DNA from 2 places in the Pantoea stewartii genome. Region 1 is predicted to be linked to the other one. Evidence: riboswitches for the same ligand, from Rfam matches in the RefSeq annotation. Region 1 holds a riboswitch; the other holds the start of a gene.
The links. Region 1 has a riboswitch for fluoride ahead of G5574_RS23295 (DHHA2 domain-containing protein). Riboswitches for the same ligand answer to the same signal wherever they lie in the genome.
Positions count from the first base shown of each region.

Region 2: it holds a riboswitch for fluoride, as region 1 does, so the genes downstream of both, crcB (fluoride efflux transporter CrcB) here and G5574_RS23295 (DHHA2 domain-containing protein) in region 1, are expected to answer to the same signal.

Region 1 is NZ_CP049117.1:63,641-68,359, forward strand. Features, by position in the region: gene eno (phosphopyruvate hydratase) at 1-946, opposite strand, end outside; gene G5574_RS23290 (universal stress protein) at 962-1,387, opposite strand; gene G5574_RS23295 (DHHA2 domain-containing protein) at 1,384-2,292, opposite strand; fluoride riboswitch at 2,371-2,440, opposite strand; gene G5574_RS23300 (uracil-DNA glycosylase family protein) at 2,490-3,089, opposite strand; gene G5574_RS23305 (TDT family transporter) at 3,086-4,246, opposite strand; gene G5574_RS23310 (YncE family protein) at 4,398-4,719, opposite strand, start outside.
Region 2 is NZ_CP049115.1:2,651,625-2,656,343, forward strand. Features, by position in the region: gene G5574_RS12665 (ABC transporter ATP-binding protein) at 1-426, shown strand, start outside; gene G5574_RS12670 (GNAT family N-acetyltransferase) at 423-1,547, opposite strand; gene G5574_RS12675 (alpha/beta hydrolase) at 1,740-2,345, shown strand; gene crcB (fluoride efflux transporter CrcB) at 2,369-2,746, opposite strand; fluoride riboswitch at 2,840-2,916, opposite strand; gene G5574_RS12685 (nucleoside hydrolase) at 3,149-4,072, shown strand; gene G5574_RS12690 (zinc-binding alcohol dehydrogenase family protein) at 4,109-4,719, opposite strand, start outside.

The sequences.
Region 1 (4,719 bases):
GGTCGTCACCAACCAGCTCGGCCCTGCCCGCAAGCTGCTGGTGCAGATGCTTCCAGCCCGCCCAGTCGTCCTCGGCCAGGCCGTCTTCCAGCAGGATGACCGGAAACTGGTCCATCAGCTCGCCGTAGTATGCCGTCATTTCCGCCGCGCTCAGCGCGCTGCCCTCGGTGCGCAGATGATACTGACCGTCAGCGAAAAACTCACTTGAGGCAGGGTCCATGCAGATGCTGATGTCCTCTCCGGGCCTGTATCCCGCCTTCTCAATCGCCTGTACGATAAACGCCAGCGGGTCACGGTTCGACGACACGGCGGGCGCAAAACCGCCTTCGTCGCCCACTGCCGCTGAGAGTTTTTTGTCCAGCAGGATCTGGCGCAGCGCCTGGTAGACCTCGCTGCCCTGACGCACGGCCTCGCGCAGCGTGGGAGCCCCGTGTGGCGCTATCATGAACTCCTGGAAGTCCGCGCCCTGACCGCGGGCGTGCACGCCGCCGTTGATGATGTTCATGCACGGCACGGGCAGCAGATTCGCCTGCAGGCCCCCCAGGTAGCGCCACAGCGGCTCGTGCGAGGCCTGTGCCGCCAGCCGGGCCACCGCCAGCGATACGCCCAGAATGGCATTGGCACCCAGGCGACTCTTGTTCTCCGTGCCGTCCAGCATCAGCATGATGTTGTCCAGCTGCCGCTGCTCGCGCACGTCCAGGCCGCGCACGGCTTCGCAGATTTCCGTATTAACCGCCCTGACGGCATCCAGCACGCCTTTGCCGCCAAAACGTTGTGCGTCACCGTCGCGGCGCTCTGCGGCCTCGCGCGACCCGGTGCTGGCCCCGGAAGGCACCGAGGCGCGTGCCATCATCCCGTCCGGGGTCCGGGCCTCAACTTCAACGGTGGGGTTGCCGCGAGAGTCAAGAATTTCCCGGGCGGTCACGTTATCCAGTGTAAAGTGCATAGCGTTTCTCCCGGTTTAGTCATTCAGGTGAGTAATAAGCACATCCACCGTGAGGTGGTTGATGTATTCCGCCGAGCGGGACGTCAGCATTCCCATAAAGCGGTTGCGGTGCCCGGCAAGCACGAGGTCCACGCCCAGCTCATTGATGCACTTCTCCACGTCCTCAAAGCGGCGCATGGTCACCAGCTCCCGCGTGTCTACCGCCTCAGGCACGGAGGCCGCCAGCTCGCTCATAAACGCTTTGGCTTTCAGCACCTCTTCCGACACGACGTCGTCCATCAGGCTGTCGGACACGTAGTTCATTTCCCGGTAGTCGTCGCTGATGTGGGCCAGGGTGATTTTCATGCCGAGCGGCTGCGCCAGCGCGACCGCCCGTTTCAGCAGGAGGGTGCCGTCGTCTTTGTCGTTCACAAGTATCAGTGCGTGGGTGTAGCAGGTCATAATGAACTCCCGTTCTGGTTAAGGCGGGACTCAAGCCACGGCAGAAGCTGTTTTTTGCGGCTGAGCATGCCCGGTACGGAGCAGGAGGCCGCGTTAACGCTCTCCCGCCCGGCGAAGTAAAGCGTTGAAAACCCGGCGCGAATGTCGGTCAACATCAGCACCGTCAGCCCGGCACCCGACTGGTCCGCCAGATACGCCAGGGCAGCGAGCAGGTCGTCCATCACGGGGGCAACCTGTGTCGGTGAGCTGACCTCAATCTGGGCAATGCGCACGTCGGTGCCGGCAATGACGAAGGCCTTGAGGTCCCTGCCCAGCAGCTGCTGGGCGCTGAGGCCGCTGACGTCCGTTTTGGCGGTGAGGAGGTCACGGGCGAAGGCTCTGCGGTTTACGCCGGACAGCACGCCCAGTTCGGTCGCCGAACGGATATCGTCTTCGGTGGTGGTCGGCGAGCGAAGATTCACGGTGTCACTCAGGAGTGCGCCCAGCAGAAGCACGGCGAGCGTCGGGGGCAGCGTGCGGCGCGCTTCAGCGTCCATCAGCAGCCAGAGCAGCGTGGCGCTGCTGCCAACCGGGCGGATATGCACCTCCGGCGGCAGTTGCGTTATCAGCCCGCCCAGCCGGTGGTGGTCAGTGATGCCCACGACGTTGCTCCGGAGCAGGTCGTCAGGCCCCTGCGCCGGCTCGGTGAAATCGACCAGCCACACCCGTTCATCCTGCAGCGGAATAGCGAGCAGCGGCGGCAGCGTAAGACCGGCGGTGTCAAAGATAAAGCGGGTTTCCCGGTTAGCCTCGCCGAGACGCCATGCGCGGGCGTCCATGCCGCGCCCGGTCAGCCAGTGAGCGGTGACGACCGCCGTGCAGATGGCGTCGCTGTCAGGATTGATGTGGCCAAAAACGTGTATCAAGGGTCTCTCCCCGTAAAGGGAAGTACGCAGGCCGGGAGGAAAGTAAGGACGGCCTGACGCACCTCCTGAAAATCAAGAGTCACATCAGGCGTCATCAGCTCCGGAACGGAGCGGTTGGGAAAGGTGGAACGCCATCACCCTGTACTCTGAGTATAGAGCCAGACGGAAAGCCTGTCAGTATTATTCTGCTGGCACCCTCAGCCCGCCAGCGCAGCGCGTGCTTCGCGGAGCACCCGGCGGATGTTTTCCGGCACCGCCGGGCTTGTGCAAAGTGAAAGCGGACTGGGGTGAGGCATCTTCAGCACCGTGACGCCGGGGCACTGATGACTGACCGTCCCGCGGGCCTGAGCCGCTACGGCACCGGCCAGCACCACCACGCGCAGCGCGGGCAGATACGCCAGCACGTCCTCAAGCCAGGCGCAGCCGCTGCGGATGTCCGCCGCTGAGGGCCGTTTCTGCGGCCCGTCGCTGACCCAGGGCACCGTATTCCACAGCACGCTGTCCCGGCGCGCAATACCGGCTTCCGCCAGAAACCGCCCCAGGTTCTGCTGGGCCGGCCCCGGGTTATCCCGCGACACAAACCGGGGTGACGGGCTGCTGCGCGCCGGCGACTGCAGCAGGACGAGCAGTCCGGCCCCGGTCCCGCCGTCGGCCGGATCAAACCACGGCAGCTCCACGCCGTGCTGACGCAGCCCGCTGACCCAGCGATTCAGCGCGGCCACGTGCGGCGCGGTGACTGCCGCGAGGCGTTCCTCGCGTAAAAACGGGTCCAGCAGCGACGTGCAGGTTTCACTCACGGCTTCCGGTCCAGGCCTGCCAGACAGGGGGAAACAAACAGTTTCCCGCTCCATGCCCCGCGCACCGTCTTCACCGCGACCAGCAGCCACATGGCGGCCAGCATGACGACAAGAAGCGCACCGAAGCCTTTAAAGAACGCCAGGTCAACGAGGGTGGACAGCTTCAGCGTGGCGACCGTGTACACGCCCAGCGGGAAGGTAAAGCCCCACCATCCCAGATTGAACGGAATGCCTTCACGGAAGTATCGCACGGTTATCAGCGTGGCCAGCAGCATCCACCACAGGCCGCAGCCCCAGAAGAGAATGCCGGCAACGAACCCCACGCCCTGCGCGATATGACCGATTTCCGGCATGCCCGCCGCGGCAAACACCCCGGGCGCATCTCCGCCGATGACCAGCATCCCCAGCGAGCCGGTACCAATCGGCCCCAGTGCCAGCCAGCTTGAGGCCGCCATGCTTTCGTGTGGTAGCTTGTGCAGCGCCATACGCAGCAGCAGGATGGCGAGGATGCTCAGCGCCACCGGCACCGAGTACGCCCACAGCACGTAGCTGGTAATAATGATGCCGAGCTGCGCGTGGGGGTCGGCAATGTGCGGTGCCAGCAGGCCGCCACTGACTGCCGCAACCTCGGCGGCCACGACCGGCAGTAACCAGACGGCGGTCATCTGGTCAATGCTGTGCTGCTGCCGGGTAAACATCATGTAGGGAATACACACGCCACACAGCAGCGACATCGCCACGTCCAGCCACCACAGGGCGTGCGCTACGGGAATGACGTCAGCCCCCCACCGGGGGAGGCCAAACGCCAGCAGCCCGTTGATGATGGTGGCCATGCCCATCGGGATGGTGCCGAAGAACATGGACACCGTTGAATGGCCAAAGATGCGCTTTGCCTCACCGAAGTACATCACCCAGCGGGCCAGATACATCACGGCAAAGACGCTGAACAGGAAGATGTTAAACATCCAGAGTCCCTCGGCGACGAGGCGTAATCCCGGAACCGGCCAGGGGAACTGCGCCAGAGACAGAGACAGGATACCGGTCCCCATGGTCGCGGCGAACCAGTTAGGCGTGAACTGACGTATGGCCTCTTTCGGGCTGCTCAGCGCGCTCAGCGGGCGCGCTCCGTTATGCAGGGTAAATATTTTATCGTTCATGCCGTAATCTCCTGAGTAGACAGAAAGAGTATAGGCACGTCGGGTTAAATCTTTAAAACAGGTTATTCAGTTAAAATAAACCAGTAAAAGTGGTTAGACTCTCCCACTCCGGGAAGGACCGTCACACCGCCGGAGTGAGGGAAGGACTGAATCAGGCCTGCGGCGGGCTTTTAATCGTGGCCGTGACGCGGTTCTGTTTCAGGTCAACGACCGCAATGCTGAGGTCTTTATTCAGCACCCACGCGCGGGCACCGTCTTTGCTGAAAACGATGGCCTGACGGGGCGCATCCAGTCCGGTAACGGTGGAGACCACCTTACCGGCGGCGGTATCAATAACGGAGAGGCTGTTGTCGCCCAGGTTGCCGCTGTAAACATAGCGGTTATCCGGCGTCAGGGCGGCACCGTAAGGATCCTGCCCCACGGGAATGGTTGCCGTAATGGCGAGCTTCTGCGTGTCAACCACGGCGATGGTG
Region 2 (4,719 bases), on a different replicon from region 1:
CTGGCTATCCGTCGCGCCCGCGCCGACGAATTTATCCCGCAGCTGTCGGATTCACAGGGCCGGACGGGGCTGGATGCGCATGTCGGTGAGCGCGGCGTAAAACTATCTGGCGGGCAGCGTCAGCGTATAGCCATTGCGCGCGTGTTGCTGAAAGACGCGCCGGTTCTGATCATGGATGAAGCCACTTCCGCCCTTGATTCAGAGGTGGAAGCGGCGATTCAGGAAAGCCTGGAGTCGCTGATGCAGGGTAAAACGGTGATTGCCATCGCTCACCGTCTGTCCACCATTGCAAAAATGGACCGGCTGGTGGTGCTGGAACACGGCCAGATTGTCGAAATCGGTAGCCACCAGGAACTGCTGGCACAAAATGGCCTGTATGCCCGGCTCTGGCAACACCAGACCGGCGGGTTTGTCGGGGCGGACTAGTCGCCGCGTCGGTAGGGCAAGGCGTCCCGGGCTTCCTCGGCCCACAGGTGAACGCCCTGCCGCTCCTGCTGCAAAAAATCGTCAACGGCGGCGCGCAGGCCGGGATGACACAGGTAGTGCCAGGAGTGGGTAATCTGCGGTTCGAAACCACGCACCAGCTTGTGTTCGCCCTGCGCGCCCGCATCGAAGCGTTGCAGGCCTTCGGCGATGGCGAAATCCATCCCCTGATAAAAACAGGTTTCGAAGTGAAGCTGGTTAAATTCCGCCAGGCAGCCCCAGTAGCGGCCATACAGGCTTTCCCCGTCTTTAAGGTAAAAAGCCATCGCTGCGGGCTGCTGCTGCAAACGGGCAATGACGACGCGAATGTTTTCCGGCAGACGCGCGGCCAGTAAGCTAAAAAAGGCACGCGTCAGATAAGGACGCTGACCACGCACCGCGTACGTGTTGGCATAGCAGGTGTACACAAAATCCCATTGATCTTCACGCAGTTGATCGCCGCGATACCAGTCAAATTCAAAGCCGTTCAGGGCGACCTGCTCCCGTTCCTTGCGCAGCTGTTTGCGCTTGCGTGACATCAACGTATCCAGAAAGTCCTGGAAGTCGCGATAGCCGCGATTGTGCCAGTGATACTGGCAGCCCAGCCGCGCCAGCCAGTCGGGTTGTTCCGCCAGCAGCGCGTTAGCGTGAGAGTCGGTGAAATTGATATGCGCGCCACTCAACGTCTGGCGCTCCAGCCAGTCTGGCAGCCTCGACAGCAGACGGATAGCGGCATCGGATTTGCCCAGCACGCGCGCGCCCGTTACCGGGCTGAAGGGAATGGCACCGAGCCATTTCGGATAGTAAGCGATACCGGCTCGCTGACAGGCATCGGCCCAGGCGTGATCGAACACGTATTCACCCTGTGAATGGCTTTTTTGGTAGCCGGGTAGCGCGGCGCAGAGTTCACCCTGCTCACGCCAGACCAGATGGGCTGGCTGCCAGCCCCGTGCCGGCCTGACGCTGCCGCTGTCTTCAAGGCTCAGCAAAAAGGCATGGCGCAAAAAAGGCTGATCATCAGGCAGCAGCGCATCCCATTCAGCGGCGGGAATGTCGGATAACGTGCTCAGGGTAAACAACGACATGCATAACTCCAGACGGCAAGCGGTGACGTTTCAGTCAAGCAGGTTTTACGTTACAGGGAAAGGGAGACGGCACGTAATGTTTGCCTTTTCCTGAACGACATGCGGCCTTCCCGGCGGTCAGTTTGATTTTGACGTTAACCGGTGTAACTGTTCAAATACCTGTCAGACAACACAACTTTTACAGGAACCGGCATGGCAAAAGCATTGGTGTTTTTTCTGCACGGCGTAGGCAGTAACGGCGACGATCTGGCACCTGTCGGCGATTATTGGGCAACCTTGTTACCCGATGTGGTCTTTGCCTCACCGGATGCGCCTTATGCTTTTGAACAGGGCATGGGCTATCAGTGGTTCAGTCTGGCGGGCATTACGCCGGAAAACCGTCCAGGGCGGGTTCGCGAAGCTCGTGAGGCGTTTGACCGCGTTCTGCGTGACCTGATGGCGCAGCATGATATGGCAGAATGCTGGGAGAAGGTCATCCTGGTGGGCTTTTCTCAGGGCTCGATCATGGCGCTAGATCTACTGGCCTCTGGCCGTTATCCTCTGGCGGGCGTGGTGGCATTTTCCGGCCGACTGGCCTTTGACGGCCCACTGACACCACTCGCGCATACGCCAGCCCTGCTGATCCATGGCCGGGCTGATGCGGTGATCCCCGTCAGCGAAAGTGAGTCAGCCGCGGCCCGCCTGAAAGCCGCGGCGGTTCCGGTCGAGGCATTGATTGAGCCACAGACTGGCCACACGATTTCAGCCGAGGGCGCCCTGCACGCCGCCAGCTTCATCGCTCAGTGTCTGCAGGACTGATGGCATCCGGTTTCGCGGCGGCGTTAACCCAACAGGTTAATCAGCGCGAAACCGGCAAAACTCATCAGCAACGAGCCAATGACATGCACCAGCGCGCTGCTCATCGCCCAGAGATATTTTCCGGACTGCAACAGGGTCATTAATTCTGCGGTAAACGTGGAAAACGTGGTGAGCCCGCCACATAAGCCTGTAATGATCAGTAACCGCCAGGCGGGATCGAGCTGGGGATTTTTAATAAACCAGGCCATGGCCCCCCCGATCACAAAGCCGCCAATCAGATTCACCAGCAACGTACCCGGTGGAAGATTGGGGAAAAACGCATTGAAACGCATACCGAACCACCAACGCAGTACACAACCTACGCTGCCGCCCACAATCACAGCGAATAGCGGTTTTAACATCTTATACTCCCGTTAACAGGCATTGTGCAGAAGACGGTGGAGGGTCAGCAAATACCGGCACCTGACGCTCCCGCTCCCACGAAAGGATAAAGGATAGTGTCAGGCGTCATCAGCCGCAGGGGAAACCTGCTGGCGGTTGGGGAAGGTGGAACGCCATCACCTTGCGCAGGCAATCATACGATGCCTTTTTCTGACTGGCAACTCAGACCATGTGAACGCGCGCCCGTGATGTGCGGCTGACATGCTGTGTCAAAAACCCGACGCGGGTAGCCTTAAAAGGGGGAGAATTCAGGTTTCCCCTTTTTCCGTTTTCCGCTTAAATAAATGACGGCTTTTACGCTTGCCGCGCCCACACAACGATTGTCGCCCCGGGTGAGGCGCTCACGCTTTCTGGAGAATCCTTTGCGCACTGTCATTTTTGATACTGATATCGGCGTGGATGATGCCTTTGCGCTGGCCTATGCCGCGCGGACGCAACATCTGCTGGGCATTACCACGGTATTCGGCAACGTTGCCGTGGGCCAGGCGGTGAAAAATGCGCGGCTCTTTTGCCAGAAAATGGCGATTGACGTGCCGGTGTACCGCGGCTGCGCCCGTCCGCTGGCACGGGAACCGAGCGCACCAGCCAGGCTGCATGGTGAAGACGGTTTAGGGGATGCGTTTGATAATCCGTTTAGCGACGACGCGCCCGGTGCCGTGCAGTTTATTATCGACAGCGTTCGTGCTAATCCCGGCGTCATTACGCTGGTGGCAATCGGTCCCCTTACCAATATCGCCAGCGCCATCAATCAGGCACCGGATATTATCCCGCTGGTCAAAGAACTGGTCATCATGGGCGGCGCCTTTGGTACCGATGGCCACAGCGGGAATGTGACACCGTTCAGTGAATTTAATATCTGGAAGGATCCTCATGCTGCGGATCAGGTCCTGTCCTCGGCCTTGCCGGTTATGCTGATCCCGCTGGATGTTACCCATAAAGTGTTGATCAATAGCGATGAGGTGCATCAACTGCAACAGCCGATCCTGCGGGCGATCTGCCGCCCTTATCTGGCGTACAGTCTTGAGAAGGAAGGATTTGCGGGAATGGCGTTGCATGACACGCTGACGATATCCTGGCTGTGCTTGCCCGAGGCATTTACGCTGGTGGAAAGCCCACTGCGGGTGATTACCGAAGGCATCGCCTGTGGTCAGACGGTGCGCCAGATCAGCACGCTGGCTTCCCGTCACAACCCTTTTCGCGATTTGCCCCGACAACGCATCGCATTGGGCGTGGATGCCGACGCCGTGCGTCGCCACTTTTTCCAGTCGCTCTCCGGAACGGCGTAGCGCGTGCGGAGACAGCGCACCCCGTTGTCTCCGGCTTCAGCGATCAAAATCGATAACGCCCTTAATTAACGCACGATTGTTGATGACCTGCGCCTCAAAGTGTTCTGCCAGTGTCGAAAACGCGAAACGCCGGTTGAGCATCATATCGGCACGTAACGTCCCGGCCGCCATGAGTTCACGCACCCGATCAAAATCCTCACGGGTGGCGTTACGGCTACCCATGATCGTGCTCTCCTTCTTGTGAAACTCACTGTCAGGAATCACCAAATCCCCTTTATGCAGACCGACATACACGACTGTTCCGCCATGGCGAATCAGGCTCACGGCCGCGTTCATCGCCGCAGGATTGCCTGTGGCATCAAGCACCTTCAACGGCAGCCTGCCATCAAATTCGTTTCGCAGTGAGGTTATAAACGCCGCATCAGCCGGATTGAGCGCACAGAGGCCCAACTGCTGGCTGACGTGCTGACGGCGGTAATCACTGGTATCCGCGACCACCACCTGCGCGCCGTTAGCAGCGGCAATGGCGGCAGCCCCCAGGCCGATCGGCCCCGCCCCCACGACCAGCACCTGCTCGCCCTGCGCCACCGCCGCTCGCCGCACCGCGTGGGCGCTGATGGCGAAAGGCTCAATGAGCGCTGCGGCTT